4 linked regions of the Azospira inquinata genome follow. The protein of the gene in region 1 interacts with the protein of each later gene in a pairwise test. Links are inferred from orthologs where the notes say so. Each region holds a gene or a part of one and is shown in the gene's direction. Other genes may lie near its edges.

Region 1 (3,923 bases):
ATAGCAAGGATCTGATTGTCGGCCTGGATATCGGCACCTCCAAGATTGTGGCGCTGGTGGCCGAAGTCACGCCGGAGGGGCACCTTAACGTCATCGGCATGGGCAGTCAGGAATCCCGGGGCCTGCGCAAGGGCGTGGTGGTCAACATCGAGGAAACGGTGAGCGCCATCTCCCGGGTGGTCCAGGAAGTGGAGCTGATGGCCGACTGCAAGGTCACCAACGTCTATACGGGGATCGCCGGTAGCCACATTAAGAGCTTCAACTCCAACGGCATGGTGGCCATCAAGGACAAGGAAGTGACCACCATGGACCTGGATCGGGTGATCGAGACTGCCCGGGCCATGCCCATTCCGGCGGATCAGGAAATCCTCCACATCCTCACCCAGGAATTCATCATCGACGACCAGGACGGTATCCGGGAGCCCATCGGCATGAGCGGTTTCCGCCTGGAAGTGAAGGTGCACATCGTCACCGGTGCCGTCTCCGCCGCCCAGAACATCGTCAAATGCGTGCGTCGCTGCGGCCTGGAGGTGAATGACCTGGTGCTCCAGCCCCTGGCCTCCAGCTACGCCGTGCTCTCCGAGGATGAAAAGGACCTGGGAGTGTGCCTGGTGGATATCGGTGGGGGTACCACGGACATCGCCATCTGGACCCAGGGCGCCATCCGCCACACCTCCGTCATCCCCATTGCCGGGGATCAGGTGACCAACGACATCGCCATGGCCCTGCGCACCCCGACCCGGGAAGCGGAAGACATCAAGCGTAAGTACGGCTGCGCCCTGTCCCAACTGGCCGATCCGGAAGACGTGATTGAAGTGGCCGGGGTGGACGACCGTCCCAGCCGCAAGCTGTCCCGCCGGGCCCTGGCCGACGTGATCCAGCCCCGGGTGGAGGAGCTTTACGAGCTGGTCCAGGCCGAGCTGCGCCGCTCCGGCTTCGACGAGGTGCTGTCCTCCGGCATCGTGCTCACCGGTGGGGCTTCCGTCATGCCCGGCATGATCGAACTGGGGGAGGAGATTTTCCACATGCCGGTGCGCATGGGGGTGCCCAAATACACGGGGGCCCTGGCCGATGTGGTGCAAAGCCCCCGGTTTTCCACCGCCTACGGCCTGCTTCTGGAAGCCCAGGCGCAGCGTAAGCGGGGTCAGAAGGTGCAGGAAACGCGGAATGTGAAGCAGATTTTTGGCGTCATGAAGTCCTGGTTCGAAAAAAACTTTTAAGCATCAATCTTTCAACGCAATTTTTGTTTTCAGTGAATCATCCGTAGGAGGCGAAGTCCATGTTTGAAATCATCGATAAGGAAGAAAACGCCGGCACCGTGATCAAAGTCATCGGTGTCGGTGGGGCGGGGGGCAATGCGGTGGACCACATGATCCGGGAAGAGGTGCAGGGGGTGCAGTTCGTCGCCGCCAACACCGACGCCCAGGCTCTGGGTCGCAGCCTGGCCGCGGAAAAGATGCAATTGGGCAGTTCCGGTCTGGGGGCCGGGGCCAAGCCGGAAGCCGGTCGTAATGCGGCCCTGGAAGAACGGGAACGCATCGCCGAGCAGCTGGAAGGGGCCCACATGGTCTTCATTACCGCCGGCATGGGCGGTGGTACCGGTACGGGCGCAGCCCCCATCGTGGCGGAAGTGGCCCGGGAAAAGGGCATCCTCACCGTGGGCGTGGTCACCAAGCCCTTCGCCTTTGAAGGCAAGCGGGCCAAGATCGCCGAAGCGGGCATCGCCGAGCTGCAAAAGCACGTGGATTCCCTCATCGTCATCCTCAACGACAAGTTGATGGACGTGCTGGGGGACGACGTCTCCATGGAAGAAGCCTTCAAGGCGGCGGACAACGTGCTGCGCAACGCCGTGGGCGGCATCGCGGAAATCATCAACTACCCCGGCCTGGTGAACGTGGACTTTGAAGACGTGCGCACCGTCATGGGGGAAATGGGCATGGCCATGATGGGCTCCGCCTACGCCTCCGGCGTGGATCGGGCCCGTATCGCCGCCGAACAGGCCGTGGCTTCTCCCCTGCTGGAAGGGGTCAATCTGTCCGGCGCCCGGGGCGTGCTGGTGAATATCACCGCCTCCCGCAGCCTGAAGATGAAGGAAGTGAACGAGGTGATGAATACCATCAAGGAATTCGCCGCCGAGGACGCCCACATCATCTTCGGTGCGGTGTTTGACGAAGAAATGGGCGAACAGCTGCGGGTCACCGTGGTGGCCACCGGTCTGGGCCAAGCCCAGGCCAAGCGCCAGCCCCTGGAAGTGATCAACACCGCCACCACGGTGCGGACCGGGACGGACGACGCGGCCCTGACCGTGGATTACGGCCAGCTGGACGCAGTGCCCGCTGTGATCCGCAAGGGCCGCAACGCCACGGTGGAAGCCCTGGCCAACAGCGGCGTGGATCGCTACGACATTCCGGCTTTCCTGCGCAAGCAGGCGGATTGATCCGGCTCCGGCGCTTCGGGGAAGCTGACCCCGCCGTCCCGCTTCGCCAGCGGGCCACGGCTGGCGTCGCCTCCCGCCACGCCGTGCCGGGTCAGGCCCCGACGTCGGCAGCCGGCAACAGACTGTAACAATCGCCTCCTTAAGGGGAGGGGCGCCCGTGGTAAAATGCGCCCCTCTTCTCTTATTCCCATGCCATGTTAAAGCAGCGTACCCTCAAATCCCTGATTCGCGCCTCCGGCGTCGGGCTCCATAGCGGCGTCCGGGTCAATGTGGTGCTGCGTCCGGCTGCACCGGACACGGGGATCGTGTTTCGCCGGGTAGATCTGGCGGAGCCCGTGGATCTTCGCGCTGATGCTTTGCTGGTGGGGGACACCCGCCTCTGCTCCTGCCTGGAGCAGCAAACCCCGGAAGGGTTGGTTAAGGTGGGGACCGTGGAACATTTGATGTCCGCCCTGGGGGGCTTGGGCATCGACAACGTCTATATCGATCTGGATGCGGCGGAAGTGCCCATTCTGGACGGTTCGGCGGCGCCTTTCGTTTTCCTGATTCAATCCGCCGGTATCGCCGAACAGGCGGCGGCGAAGAAATTTATCCGGATTACCCGGCCCGTGGAAGTGCGGGACGGGGACAAGTGGGCCCGTTTCGAGCCCTACGACGGCTATAAGCTGTCCTTTTCCATCATCTTCAACCACCCGGCCATCGACAAATCGGCCCAGTCCGTCACCATCGATTTCGCTGACCAGTCCTATCCTCGGGAAGTGGCCCGGGCCCGCACCTTCGGCTTCATGCAGGATGTGGAAATGCTGCGGGAAAATGGTCTGGCCCTGGGGGGCGGTCTGGAAAACGCCATCGTCCTGGACGAATACCGGGTGCTTAACGCGGACGGCCTGCGCTACGGGGATGAGTTCGTCAAACACAAGGTGCTGGACGCCATCGGTGACCTTTATCTCCTGGGCCATCCTCTGCTGGCGGCCTTTTCCGCCTACAAGTCCGGTCATGGCCTGAATAACCAGCTGGCCCGGCAACTGCTCAAGGAGCGGGATGCCTGGGAAATCGTTACCTTCGAGGATCAGGCAACGGCGCCCGCCGGTGTCCTGCGCTGGCTGGAATTGCCTGCCCAGGCGGCGTAAGTCCCTTGGGGGCGGCACGGGAGAAGCCATGTTGCTGCTGAGACTGTTGGGAATCCTGGTTTTGCTGGGAGTGGGCGCCGCCGTGGCGCTCTTTTTGTTTACCCGTAATTCCCGTTATCTGGACTGGGCCTGGCGTCTCTTCCGTTATGCCTTGATGGTGGCCCTGCTGGTGTTCGCCCTGTTGGTCCTGGAGCGCCTCCTGCCTATGCTTTGATGGCGGCCCGCTGTACCAGTTCTTCCAGGGCTCGGCGCAGGGAGGATTGCTCCGGCAGCCCATGGGCCAGATCGGTGAGCTGGGAACCGGCGCTCTGGGAAATGGGATGGACCTGGGGCGGGGGCGGCAGGGGCGTAGTAAT
Region 2 (3,986 bases), 1.0 Mb from region 1 along the record:
CCAAAGAGGCCAAGGACGGGGGCAAGGATGGCAAGGCCTCGGACAAGGGCGACAAGAACGATAAGGGGGAAAAAGCCGATAAAGCCGCCCCCAAGGGCGCGGATAAAACCGCTGATAAAAACGACAAGTCCGCCGACAAGGGCAACGATAAAAAAGCCGCCGATCCCAAGGGGGACCGGTGCCTGGTGTGGAACGGCCTAGCCGGGGCCCAGGCGGATAAGCTGGCTGCCCTGGGCGGCAGCAAATACGCCGCCCTCAAGGCCGGGCGCAGCCTCCAGGGCGAGGCTTCCGCCTACTGGGTCTATATCCCCCCCCTGGCCAGCCGTCAGGAGGCGGAGCATAAGGCGGAGCAGTTGAAGGCCTTGCAGGTGCCTGAATACTTCATTGTCCAGGACGGGGCCAGCCGTAACGCCATTTCCCTGGGCATTTTCTCCAGCGAACAGGCAGCTAAGGATCGGCTGGAAGACCTGAAAAAGCGGGGCGTCCGCTCCGCCAAGACCGGCCCCAAGACCCAGAAGGGGGATACGGTGCGCCTGGAAATGCGGGGCCCGGCCGCCCAGCTGGAAGCTTTCCGGACCGCCGCCGCGGCCCAGGTGGGCGAGATCAAGGCGGTCAGCTGCGATCCTTCTCCCAAGGGGCACTGAGGGTGTTTCTGGTGGGCCTCACCGGGGGCATCGGCAGCGGTAAAAGCACCGTGGCCGCCCTCTTTGAGGCCCGGGGCGCGGTGCAGGTGGATACGGACGCCATTGCCCATGAACTGACCGTCCCCGGGGGCGCCGCCATGGTCCCCATCCGGGCGGCCTTCGGCGACGGGGTGGTGGCCCCGGATGGGGCCCTGGATCGGGCCGCCATGCGCCAGCGGGTCTTTTCTGACGGGGATGCCCGGCGGCGCCTGGAAGCCATTCTCCATCCCCTGATCCGAGCCGAAGCGGACCGGCGATGCGGCGCCGCCCAGGCTCCCTATGTGATCTTGGCCGTGCCTTTGCTGGTGGAATCGGGCCAGTACCGGGACCGGGCGGACCGCATTCTGGTGGTGGATTGTGACCCGGCCCGCCAGATTGCCCGGGTGGTGGCCCGCAATGGCCTGACGGAAGCTCAGGTACGGGCCATTCTGGCCGTCCAGGCGAGTCGGGAAGCCCGGCTGGCGGCGGCCGACGATGTGGTGCGTAACGATGATGGTCCGGATGCCTTAGAACCCCAGGTGGCCCGGCTTCACGAACACTATCTGTCCCTGGCTCGGCAAAAAGCCATAGAAAGTTGAGCTGTTTTGTGTGGTTTGGCTTGCAAAGGCCTACGCCGGTTGAGGTTTTTCGGTTTCTGGTTCAGAATCCTGGCATCTTAGGCGGCGAGTCTCCATTGGTACGGTCCCGGGCGTGATTACCTACGAATACCCTTTTAACGAACGCATCCGCACCCTGCTGCGGCTGGAGGATCTGTTCGACAAGACCGGCCATTTTTTGCAGGAGGACGGGGTCCTGGAACACCATGTGGCCCTTCTGACCCTGTTTGAAATTATGGAAGTGGCCTCCCGGGCGGATCTGAAAATGGATCTGATCCAGGAACTGGAACGCCAGCGTCAAGCCCTCCTGGCCTACCGGAACAATCCGGATATTTCCGAAGAAGCCCTCTCCGGCGCCCTTTACGAAATTGAGCAGGCCTCCGCCGCCCTCCTCGCCATGACCGGGAAAATCGGCCAATACCTGCGGGAAAACGACTGGCTCATGAGCATCAAGAGCCGTGCCGCCATTCCCGGGGGCGTCTGCGAATTCGATCTGCCGTCCTACCACTACTGGCGTCACCATCCCACGGAAACCCGGCGGGACGCCATTTCCGGCTGGCTGCGCCCCCTCCTGCCCCTGCGGGACGGGCTGGCCATCGTGCTGCGCCTGCTGCGGGCCAGCGGTCGGCCCAAGGCCTATGTGGCCAAGCATGGTTCCTATCAGCTCATGCTGGGGGGCAGTTCGGCCCAGATGGTGCGGGTCACGGTGAAAACCGAGGGGCCGGCCATTCCGGAAATCAGCGCCAATAAATACGCCTTCAATATCCGCTTCACCTGCCCGGATGGGGATCTTCGTCCCCGCACCGTGGATAAGGACGTGTCCTTCGACATGACCTTCTGCAATCTCTGAGCCCCGGGCTCCGCCTCTTTTTCCCTTTCTTTCTCTTCCGGTCGCCACCCTAGGCCGCCCGGGATGGTGCCGTGGACTTCAGCCCCGGGGGTGGTGAATGGCGTGGAGTTCCTTGAGCCGTTCCCGGGCCACGTGGGTGTAAATCTGGGTGGTGGAAATGTCCGAGTGGCCCAGGAGCAGTTGCACCACCCGCAGATCGGCGCCGTGGTTGAGCAGGTGGGTGGCGAAGGCGTGACGCAGCACGTGGGGGGAGAGCTTGGCCGGGTCGATGTGGGCCACCAGGGCATAGCGCTTGATCAGGGTCCAGAACATCTGGCGGGTCATGGGGCCGCCCCGGCCGGTGACAAACACCGCGTCGCTCTGGCGCCCGTCCAGCAGGGTGAGGCGGCCCTGCTTAATAAAGACACCCAGCCAGTCCAGGGCCACCTGGCCCAGGGGCACCAGCCGTTCCTTAGACCCTTTGCCGAAAACCCGCACCACTCCCATGTCGAAGCTCACCTCGTGGAGCTTCAGATTCACCAGTTCGGAGACCCGCAGGCCGGTGGCGTAGAGGGTTTCCAGCATGGCCCGGTCCCGCTGGCCCAGGGGGGTGGTGCAGTCCGGGGCGGCCAGCAGGTTTTCCACCTGGGCTTCGGAAAGCACCTTGGGCAGGCGGGAAGGCTTGACCGGCATGGAGAGGCGCAGGGTGGGATCGGCGCCGATGCGGCCCTGGGCCAGCTGCCAGCGGTAAAAACGGCGCAGGGTGGATAGGCAGCGGGCCTGGGAACTGGCCCGATGCGCCTGGGCGATGTGGGCCAGGTAGGCGCTCAGGGCGGCTTCATCCGCTCCGGCCAAGCCCGGGCAGCCCTGTTCCATGAGCCACAGGGTCAGGCCCAGAAGGTCGCTCCGATAGCTGTCCAGGGAGGCTTTGGCCAGGCCGTCTTCCAGCCACAGGGCGTCGCAGAAGGCGTCCATTTCCCCCTGGTCGGCCGGGTCCGGGCGGTGGGGTTTTTCCTCCCCGTCAGGGGCGGAGGGTGTAACGCTCCGGGATTTCATGGGCCAGTAGCCAGCGTTTGATGTTCAGATAAAAGCCGTTCCCCTGGCCTTCCTTTTCATGGGCGAAGCCGTTGAGGCGGCCGCTTTGGGCAATCACCCGGTGGCAGGGCACCACCAGGGGTAGGGGATTGGCCCCGCAGGCGCCCCCCACGGCTCGGGGGGAGGAGGTCAAGGCCCGGGCCAGCTCCCCGTAGCTTTGGGTCTGTCCCAGGGGAATGGCGGCAATGGCCAGCCAGACCCGGTGCTGAAACGGGGTCCCCCGGGGCGCCAAGGGCAGGTCAAAGGCAAAGCGGGCATCCTGGAGATAGGCCGCCAGTTGGCGGGCCGCCTCCCGGGCCAGGGGCGTGGTCCCAGCTCGGGCCGGGCCCGGGGGCAGGAAGTGGATGCCGGTTAAGCTTTCCCCTTCGCAGCGCAGCCCCAGGGCAAAGCCGGGAGCGGCCACTACGGCCTGAAAAGGCCCGGGGGAGGGGGAGATCTCCGGAGCAGAGGAAGGGGCAAGGGGCGTGGTCATGGTCGCGGCGAGGCCTGAGGGGCCCGGAGGCTGGGCCCCCGATGTGTATGGATCAGGAGGCCTTGCCCAGCAGGTTGTCCTTCAGGTCGCCCTGGGTGGGCTTGTCCCCTAGCCAGATGCGCAGCAGGGCCCGGTAAAAGTCTTCCCCGGGGATGGGATTGCCCTTGGCCTGGCCACCCACCACCAGCCGGGTACCCTTGCCCGGCACCCAGTCCAAAGCGATGGGGGTGCCTTTGCTGGCCTTGCCCAGGGCCAATAGGGTGTTGTCGAAGGTCTGGAGCCGGTCCTTGAGGGGGGCGATTTCCGTGTCG
Region 3 (3,990 bases), 460 kb from region 1 along the record:
GCCGGGGCGATCACGTAGTAGGCGGGCACGGCCAGCTTCATGCTGGGCAGGCTGACTTCTACGGTTTCCGCCCCCAGTTCCCGATAGGTGGCGATGGCGGCCTGGATGGTGGCCATGACTTCCGTGTCACAGCCCGCCTGTTCCTCAGCGCCGAAAAATTCCTTGGGCAGGCCGATTTTCAGCCCGGCCAGAGGCTTGGCCCCGGCGGGGGCGTCCAGCAGGCGGCCGTAATCTTCCGGCGTCCGTTCCAGGCTGGTGGAATCCTTGGGGTCAAAGCCCGCCATGGTGTTCAGCAGCAGGGCGCAATCTTCGGCGCTGCGGGCCATGGGGCCCGCCTGATCCAGGGAGGAGGCGAAGGCGATCATGCCCCAGCGGGAAACCACCCCGTAGGTGGGCTTCAAGCCGGTGAGGTTGCACAGGGCGGCGGGCTGGCGAATGGAGCCCCCCGTGTCCGTGCCGGTGGCGGCGGGAGCCAGCCGGGCGGCCACTGCAGCGGCGGAGCCGCCGGAGGAGCCGCCGGGCACCCGTTCCTGATCCCAGGGGTTTTTTACCGGCCCGAACCAGGAGGTTTCGTTGGAAGACCCCATGGCGAATTCGTCCATGTTGGTCTTGCCCAGATTCACGGCCCCGGCAGCGTCAAATTTCTGGATCACCGTGGCGTCATAGGGGCTGACGAAATTGGCCAGCATGTGGGAGCCGCAGGTGGTGCGCCAGCCCTGGGCACAGAAAATGTCCTTCTGGGCCAGGGGGATGCCGGTCAGGGGACCCCCATCTCCGGCGGCCCGCCGGGCGTCGGCGGCCCGGGCCTGGGCCAGGCTACGCTCCCCATTCACAGTGATGTAGGCGTTAATGGCCGGGTTGTGACGGGCGATCCGGTCCAGGTAGAGCTGGGTCAGTTCCACGCTGGAAATTTTCTTGTCGGCTAAGGCCTGCGACAGTTCTTTGAGGCTGGCGTTGATCATGGCGTTTCTGAGGGTGGCTGGCGGCGGCGGAAGCTCCCGGGGGGAGCGGCGGCCGGACCGCGACGGATGAAGGGGGTCGGAATCGGACGCTGGAAAAGGAAACGGGGGAAGGGACGCAGTTCCAAAGGAAAAGGGCCCCGGACCCTGCCCTATTCGATGACCTTGGGCACCAGGTAAAGCCCGGCTTCCGTTTCCGGGGCCACGGCCTGGAAGGCGGCTCGCTGGTCGGATTCGGTCACCCGGTCTTCCCGGAGGCGTTGGGGCAGGTCCTGGGCGTGGGCCATGGGGGCCACACCGGCGGTATCCACGGCCTGCATGGCCTCGATCAGGGAGAAAATACCGTTCAACTGGCCCAGGGTGGCATTGGCCTCCGCGTCGGTGATTTCGATGCGGGCCAGATGGGCAATGCGATGGACTTCGTCGAGGGAAAGAGACATGGGCTTGCCTGCGGTAAGGTCTTATACCGGAAAGCTTTATAAGGTATCATAAAACCTTTACCCCAGCAGCCTTGTACGGAATCTTCCCCCCATGTTCGGTTTTCTACGCAGCTATTTCTCCAATGACCTGGCCATTGACCTGGGCACGGCTAACACCCTGATTTACTGTCGCGGCCAGGGCATCGTTCTCGATGAACCCTCCGTGGTGGCAATCCGCCTGGAAGGCGGCCCCAATGCCAAGAAGACCATCCAGGCGGTGGGTAAGGAAGCCAAGTTGATGCTGGGCAAAACGCCCGGTTCCATCACCGCCATCCGTCCCATGAAGGACGGGGTGATCGCGGACTTCACGGTGACTGAGCAGATGCTCAAGCAGTTCATCAAGAAGGTCCACGATTCCAAGCTTTTCTCCCCCTCCCCCCGTATTATCATCTGCGTCCCCTGCGGCTCTACCCAGGTGGAACGTCGGGCCATCCGGGAATCCGCCATCGGTGCCGGGGCTTCCCAGGTTTACCTGATTGAGGAACCCATGGCCGCCGCCATCGGCGCCGGTCTGCCCGTGGCCGATGCCACCGGCTCCATGGTGGTGGATATCGGTGGCGGTACCACGGAAGTGGGGGTCATCTCCCTGGGCGGCATGGTTTACGCCGGTTCCGTGCGGGTCGGCGGTGATAAGTTCGACGAGTCCATCATCAACTACATCCGCCGTAACTACGGCATGTTGATTGGTGAAACCACGGCGGAAAACATCAAAAAGGAAATCGGGTCCGCCTTCCCGGGTTCCGAAGTGAAGGAAATGGAAGTGAAGGGTCGCAATCTGGCCGAGGGTATTCCCCGCAGCTTCACCATTTCTTCCAACGAAATTCTGGAAGCCCTGACCGATCCCCTGAATTCCATCGTCTCCGCCGTCAAGAGCGCCCTGGAACAGACCCCTCCCGAACTGGGAGCGGACATCGCGGAAAAGGGCATGGTGCTGACCGGTGGTGGCGCCCTGCTGCGGGACCTGGATCGCCTGCTCATGGAAGAAACCGGCCTGCCCGTGATCGTGGCCGAAGATCCCCTGACCTGCGTGGTGCGGGGCTCTGGCATGGCCCTGGAAAAGATGGACAAGCTTGGCAGTATCTTCGCTTCCGAGTAAATTTCGGCTGGGTAATCGGTCCGCCGGGGGCTCCCTTCCCCGCCCGCTGATTACCCTTCCCGCTATCTCCGCCGCCTTCGGGCGGCTTTGACGTTCTGAAAGACCACCGTGGCCGGCATCGACCACATACCACCACCTTTCTTCAAACGGGGCCCGGCGCCCGTGGCCATGCTCTCCCTGTACCTGGGGCTGAGCCTGTCCCTTCTGGTGCTCGACCACCGTTTCCACTACCTGGAATGGGTGCGCCAAGGCGTGTCCATGGTCACCGCGCCCCTACACATGGTGGCCCACGCCCCCGGGGAGGCGGCTTATCAGCTGGGTGACTACTTCACCACCCTGACCGAGCTGCAAAAAGAAAACGGCCAGTTGAAGCACTCCCAGCTGGCGGTGGCCACCACCCTGCAACGGGTCCAGCATCTGGAAGCGGAAAACGCCCATCTGCGGGCCCTGCTGGGGGCCAAGGAACACCTGCCCGCCGGCGGCCAGATGGCCCAGATCCTCTACGCCGCCCGGGACCCCTTTTCCCGTCGGGTGATTGTGGACAAGGGCCTGCAGGACAAGGTGGCAGCGGGCCAGCCGGTGGTGGATCACCGGGGCCTGATCGGCCAGGTGACCCGAGTTTATCCCATGGTTTCGGAAGTTACCCTGATCACGGATAAGGATCAGGCGGTGCCGGTCCAGGTGGTACGCTCCGGACTTCGCTCCGTGGTGTTCGGTCTGGGCAATGGCCAGCTGGAGCTGCGCTTTCTCCCCGCCAATGCGGATGTGCAGAACGGCGACCTAATTGTCACCTCCGGTCTGGACGGGGTTTTCCCCGCCGGTTTCCCCGTGGCCAAGGTGATTTACATCGAGCGGGACACCACCTACACCTTCGCCCGCATCATCTGCGCCCCCGTGGGTTCGGTGGAAAGCTTCGGCGAAGTGCTTATCCTCAATCCCCGGGAAGCCCTGCCTCCCCGGCCCCCGGAAAATCCCCGCAACAACGACATCGCCCCCGCCCCCACGCCGGACACGGTCGCCGGCAACCGGCGGGCCAACCAGCCCGCGCCGGTGCGGACCAAGGTCCAGCCAGCGGCCAAAGCGGCGGGCAAATAGGGAGGTCCCATGCAATCCTCGTTCACCTCCTCCCGCATCCTGCTGCCGGTCCGGCCCTGGTTCATTTTCTTTTCCCTGTTCGTGGCCCTGCTGCTGAATTTGCTGCCCACGGCCCGGTGGCCCGCCATGCCCGACTGGGTGGCCCTGACCCTGTGCTTCTGGAGCTTGCGGGAATTCCGCCGGGTGGGCATGGGCTGGTCCTTTCTCTTCGGGGTGTTGATGGATGTGGCGGACGGCAGCCTGATGGGCCAGCATGCCCTGGCCTATGTGCTCCTCTCCTACGGCGCCACCAGCCTGTCCCGGCGCATTCTCTGGTTTCCCCTGGGGCAGCAGGCTTTGCAGATTTTCCCTCTGCTCATGC
Region 4 (3,952 bases), 1.9 Mb from region 1 along the record:
GGCCGGGTACGGGTGGATGTGTATCCCAACAGCCAGCTTTACAAGGACAAGGAAGAACTGGAAGCCCTCCAGCTGGGGGCGGTGCAGATGCTGGCTCCCTCCCTGGCCAAATTCGGGCCCCTGGGTATCCGGGAATTCGAGGTCTTTGACTTGCCCTATATTTTCGATAACTACGACATGCTGCACCGGATTACCCAGGGGTCCGTGGGGCGGGAACTGCTGGATAAGCTGGACGCCAAGGGCATCAAAGGCTTGGCTTTCTGGGACAACGGTTTCAAGTCCTTTTCCGCCAATACCCCCATCCATCTGCCCGGGGACCTGAAGGGCAAGCGCCTGCGCATCCAATCTTCCAAGGTGCTGGATGAGGAAATCCGGGCTCTGGGGGGGCGTCCCCAGGTGATGCCGTTTTCCGAGGTTTACCCGGCCCTCAAGGCCGGGGTGATCGACGGGACGGAAAACCCAGTTTCCAATTTCTACACCCAGAAAATGTATCTGGTGCAGCCCTATCTGTCCCTCACCGACCACGGCTATCTGGGCTATGCGGTGATCGTGAACAAGCGCTTTTGGGATGAATTGCCCGCTGATGTGCGCAGCGCCCTGGAACAGGCGGTGCGGGATTCCACTCTCTACGCCAACCGGATCGCCAAGGAAGAAAACGACCGGGCCCTGGAGGCGGTGCGGCGCAGCGGCAAGACCCACATCTATCAGCCCAACGCCCGGGAGCGGGCCGCTTTCAAACAGGCCCTGATTCCGGTACATGCCCGCATGGCTGCCCGGATCGGGCCGGACCTGATTCGGGCCATTTATCGGGAGACCGGCTTCAAGGCCAATTAACGCTTCTCCCTTAAAAGTTGCCGCCTGCGCTCACTGGACGCGCACCGGGTTATTCACCGGTGCGCGTTTTTTTATGGCCGGGTGCTGGGCTGGCGGGCTTCCCCGGCCCCTGGCCCGGCCCAGGACAAGCGGATAGCCTGCGGCTTTCCATGAAGGTCTGGTAAAATATAAAGTTATTCTCAAACCCAGCTATTGACGGAGTAAAAATGGCTATCGAACGCACCCTTTCCATCATCAAACCCGACGCCGTTGCCAAGAACGTGATCGGCCAAATCTATTCCCGTTTTGAAGGCGCTGGTCTGAAGGTCATCGCCGCCAAGATGGCTTGGCTGTCCGCCGAAGAAGCTGGCAAGTTTTACGCCGTGCACAAAGAACGTCCCTTCTTCAAGGATCTGGTTTCCTTCATGATCTCCGGCCCGGTGATGATCCAGGTGCTGGAAGGGGAAGGCGCCATTGCCAAGAATCGGGAACTGATGGGCGCCACCGATCCGAAGAAGGCCGATGCGGGTACCATCCGCGCTGATTTCGCCGAATCCATCGACGCCAATGCGGTGCACGGTTCCGATGCCCCGGAAACCGCCAAGGTGGAAATCTCCTTCTTCTTCCCCGAAATGAACGTCTACTCCCGCTAAGCCGTCCATGACCGTCAATCTGCTCGATTTCGATCCCCAGGGCTTGGAAGCCTGGTTCGCCTCCCGAGGGGAAAAGCCCTTCCGGGCGCGCCAGGTGCTGCGCTGGATGCATCGTTTCGGGCAGAGTGACTTTGACGCCATGACCGATCTGGCCAAGAGTCTGCGGGAAAAACTCAAGGCCGAAGCGGAAGTGCGTCCCCCCGCCGTCCGCAGCGACAAGCTGTCGGACGACGGCACCCGCAAATTTCTGTTTGACGTGGGCAACGGTAACGCGGTGGAAACCGTGTTTATCCCGGAAGATGACCGGGGCACCCTGTGCGTATCCACCCAGGCGGGTTGCGCCCTGGACTGCGCTTTTTGCTCCACGGGCAAGCAAGGCTTCAACCGCAATCTGGAAGTGTCGGAAATCATCGGCCAGCTCTGGCAGGCCAATCGGGCTCTGGGCGGCTTCGCCCCGGACGCCAAGGACGAGCGGAAAATCAGCAATGTGGTGCTCATGGGCATGGGGGAACCCCTGGCCAATTTTGAGCACACCGTGGCGGCCCTGCGCCTGATGCTGGATGATAACGCCTACGGCCTGTCCCGGCGCCGGGTTACCGTCTCCACCTCCGGGGTGGTGCCGGCCATGGACCGGCTGCGGGAAGAATGCCCGGTGGCCCTGGCGGTTTCCCTCCATGCGCCCAACGATGAATTACGGGATCGGCTGGTGCCGATCAATCAGAAATACCCCCTGGTGGAACTGATGGCGGCCTGTCGTCGTTATCTGGAAAAAGCCCCCCGGGATTTCATTACCTTCGAATACGTCATGCTGGACGGGATCAATGATTCCGATCAGCATGCCCGGCAACTGTTGGACTTGACGTGCAAGGTGCCGTGCAAGTTCAATCTCATCCCATTCAACCCCTTTCCGGGATCTCCTTTCCGCCGCTCTCCCGCGCCCCGTATCCGCCGCTTTGCCGATATTTTGATTCAGGCCGGAATTGTCACCACTACCCGGAAAACCCGGGGCGACGATATCGATGCGGCCTGCGGTCAACTGGCCGGGCAGGTCAAGGATAAGACGCGACGGACGGCGGGGCGGCTGATTCCCATCGCCGAGGTTCGTCCATGAAACGCTTTGCGCTGTTCCTGTTCGCTGCTTTTGGCGTCTTCTGGCTGGGCGGTTGCGGTAGCACTCCCCTGGCCCAGGCTGCTTCCCTGATTCCTGCGGTAACGTCCGATGGGGCTAGCCCCACGCCGGGGCCTTCGGTGGGAGAACCGGCCAAACGGGCCAAGGTGCATACGGAACTGGCGGCCCTCTACTTCCAGGACGGCAACATGGCGGTGGCCCTGGATGAACTGAACAAGGCGACCCAGGCCGATTCCGGCTACGCGCCCGCCTACAACATGCTGGGCTTGGTGCATATGGATCTCCACGAAAACGGGGAAGCGGAACAGAATTTCCGCCGGGCCCTGTCTTTGACCCCCAATGCGCCGGAAGTGAATAACAATTTCGGCTGGTTTCTTTGCCAGAACGGCCGGGAGAAAGAATCCATCGCCTATTTCCTGGCGGCGGTAAAAGACCCCTTGTACCGCACACCGGACCTAGCCCTGGTCAATGCGGGCAAGTGCCTGGACCGGGTGGGGGACGCCGCTGGGGCGGAAAATTATTTCCAGAAGGCCCTGCGCTACTCCCGCAATAATCCCCAGGCCCTCCTGGGACTGGCCAATCTCTATTTCAAGCAAGGCTCCCTGGGCCAGGCCCAGCATCAGCTGAATGCCTTCAATCAGGTTTCCGACCCCACCCCCCAGTCCCTGGATTTATCCATACAGCTGGCCCGCAAAAGCGGGGACCGGGAAGGGGAGGCCAGTTACATTTCCCAATTGCGTCGTCGTTTTCCCGACTCCAAGGAGGCCTTGTCCTTGCTGAGAGGTGATAGTGAATGAGTGAAGAAAAGCTGGAAGCTGCCGCCGTTCCCCAGGCCGAGACGACGCCGGAGCAAGCCCCCATCGGGGCGGAATTGCGCCGGGCCCGGGAAAGTCGGCAGCTCTCTGTCAATGAAGTGGCCAATGCCCTGAAAATCAGTGTGCGCCAGGTTGAAGCCCTGGAGGCGGACCAGTGGGAACGCCTTCCGGGACGGACCTTCGTCCGGGGCTTTGTGCGCAATTACGCCCGTTATCTCCATCTGGACGGGGAGGCCATGTTGGTTCGTCTGGCGGTTAATGAAACGCCGGAAGCCCCCCGTATCGAAGTACCCCACCAGGTGGAAGCCGAGCTGCCCCAGCCGGGCCGGGGTCACCGTCGGGATATGTTTGCCATGGGCGTGGCCGTGGGCATGGTAGGGCTGGCCATTGCCGCCTATTTCCTGGTTCCCGAGGATTTCTGGCAGCCTTCCCCGGCGCCGGTCAAGGTGGCCGAAGAGCCGGGGATGCCTCCGGCAGATTCCACCGCGACCAGTACCGCTCCTTCGGCAGCACAGGCCAGTGCTGCTCCTGCCCCGGCCGCT

Evidence for each region.
Region 2: the proteins of ftsZ (region 1) and zapD interact in binary tests that used the Escherichia coli proteins (3 or more experiments, as listed by UniProt). The link is inferred for Azospira inquinata from one-to-one orthologs.
Region 3: the proteins of ftsZ (region 1) and Azoinq_RS06420 interact in binary tests that used the Escherichia coli proteins (3 or more experiments, as listed by UniProt). The link is inferred for Azospira inquinata from one-to-one orthologs.
Region 4: the proteins of ftsZ (region 1) and rlmN interact in binary tests that used the Escherichia coli proteins (3 or more experiments, as listed by UniProt). The link is inferred for Azospira inquinata from one-to-one orthologs.

What each region holds. Positions count from the first base shown.
Region 1 is NZ_CP064782.1:952,423-956,345, reverse strand. Bases 443-3,358 are described here. They hold ftsZ (cell division protein FtsZ), read left to right. Parts: upstream 443-1,279; coding sequence 1,280-2,437; downstream 2,438-3,358. Other genes in these bases: lpxC (UDP-3-O-acyl-N-acetylglucosamine deacetylase), read left to right, coding at 2,632-3,358; ftsA (cell division protein FtsA), read left to right, coding at 443-1,220. In the rest of the region: more of ftsA, read left to right, coding at 1-442; more of lpxC, read left to right, coding at 3,359-3,567; Azoinq_RS04190 (hypothetical protein), read left to right, coding at 3,596-3,781; Azoinq_RS04185 (DciA family protein), read right to left, coding at 3,771-3,923. UniProt on the Escherichia coli protein: Essential cell division protein that forms a contractile ring structure (Z ring) at the future cell division site. The regulation of the ring assembly controls the timing and the location of cell division.
Region 2 is NZ_CP064782.1:1,998,406-2,002,391, forward strand. Bases 273-3,251 are described here. They hold zapD (cell division protein ZapD), read left to right. Parts: upstream 273-1,373; coding sequence 1,374-2,129; downstream 2,130-3,251. Other genes in these bases: Azoinq_RS09190 (hypothetical protein), read left to right, coding at 273-644; coaE (dephospho-CoA kinase), read left to right, coding at 641-1,261; xerD (site-specific tyrosine recombinase XerD), read right to left, coding at 2,208-3,083; Azoinq_RS09210 (methylated-DNA--[protein]-cysteine S-methyltransferase), read right to left, coding at 3,130-3,251. Outside these bases: more of Azoinq_RS09190, read left to right, coding at 1-272; more of Azoinq_RS09210, read right to left, coding at 3,252-3,675; Azoinq_RS09215 (chalcone isomerase family protein), read right to left, coding at 3,728-3,986. UniProt on the Escherichia coli protein: Cell division factor that enhances FtsZ-ring assembly. Directly interacts with FtsZ and promotes bundling of FtsZ protofilaments, with a reduction in FtsZ GTPase activity.
Region 3 is NZ_CP064782.1:1,408,845-1,412,834, reverse strand. What follows is about bases 530-3,512. They hold Azoinq_RS06420 (rod shape-determining protein), read left to right. Parts: upstream 530-1,490; coding sequence 1,491-2,534; downstream 2,535-3,512. Other genes in these bases: mreC (rod shape-determining protein MreC), read left to right, coding at 2,703-3,512; gatC (Asp-tRNA(Asn)/Glu-tRNA(Gln) amidotransferase subunit GatC), read right to left, coding at 1,112-1,399; gatA (Asp-tRNA(Asn)/Glu-tRNA(Gln) amidotransferase subunit GatA), read right to left, coding at 530-962. Outside these bases: more of gatA, read right to left, coding at 1-529; more of mreC, read left to right, coding at 3,513-3,629; rod shape-determining protein MreD, read left to right, coding at 3,639-3,990. UniProt on the Escherichia coli protein: Forms membrane-associated dynamic filaments that are essential for cell shape determination. Acts by regulating cell wall synthesis and cell elongation, and thus cell shape.
Region 4 is NZ_CP064782.1:2,829,702-2,833,653, forward strand. The notes cover bases 581-3,525. They hold rlmN (23S rRNA (adenine(2503)-C(2))-methyltransferase RlmN), read left to right. Parts: upstream 581-1,473; coding sequence 1,474-2,577; downstream 2,578-3,525. Other genes in these bases: Azoinq_RS12845 (TRAP transporter substrate-binding protein), read left to right, coding at 581-834; ndk (nucleoside-diphosphate kinase), read left to right, coding at 1,041-1,466; pilW (type IV pilus biogenesis/stability protein PilW), read left to right, coding at 2,574-3,392; Azoinq_RS12865 (helix-turn-helix domain-containing protein), read left to right, coding at 3,389-3,525. In the rest of the region: more of Azoinq_RS12845, read left to right, coding at 1-580; more of Azoinq_RS12865, read left to right, coding at 3,526-3,952.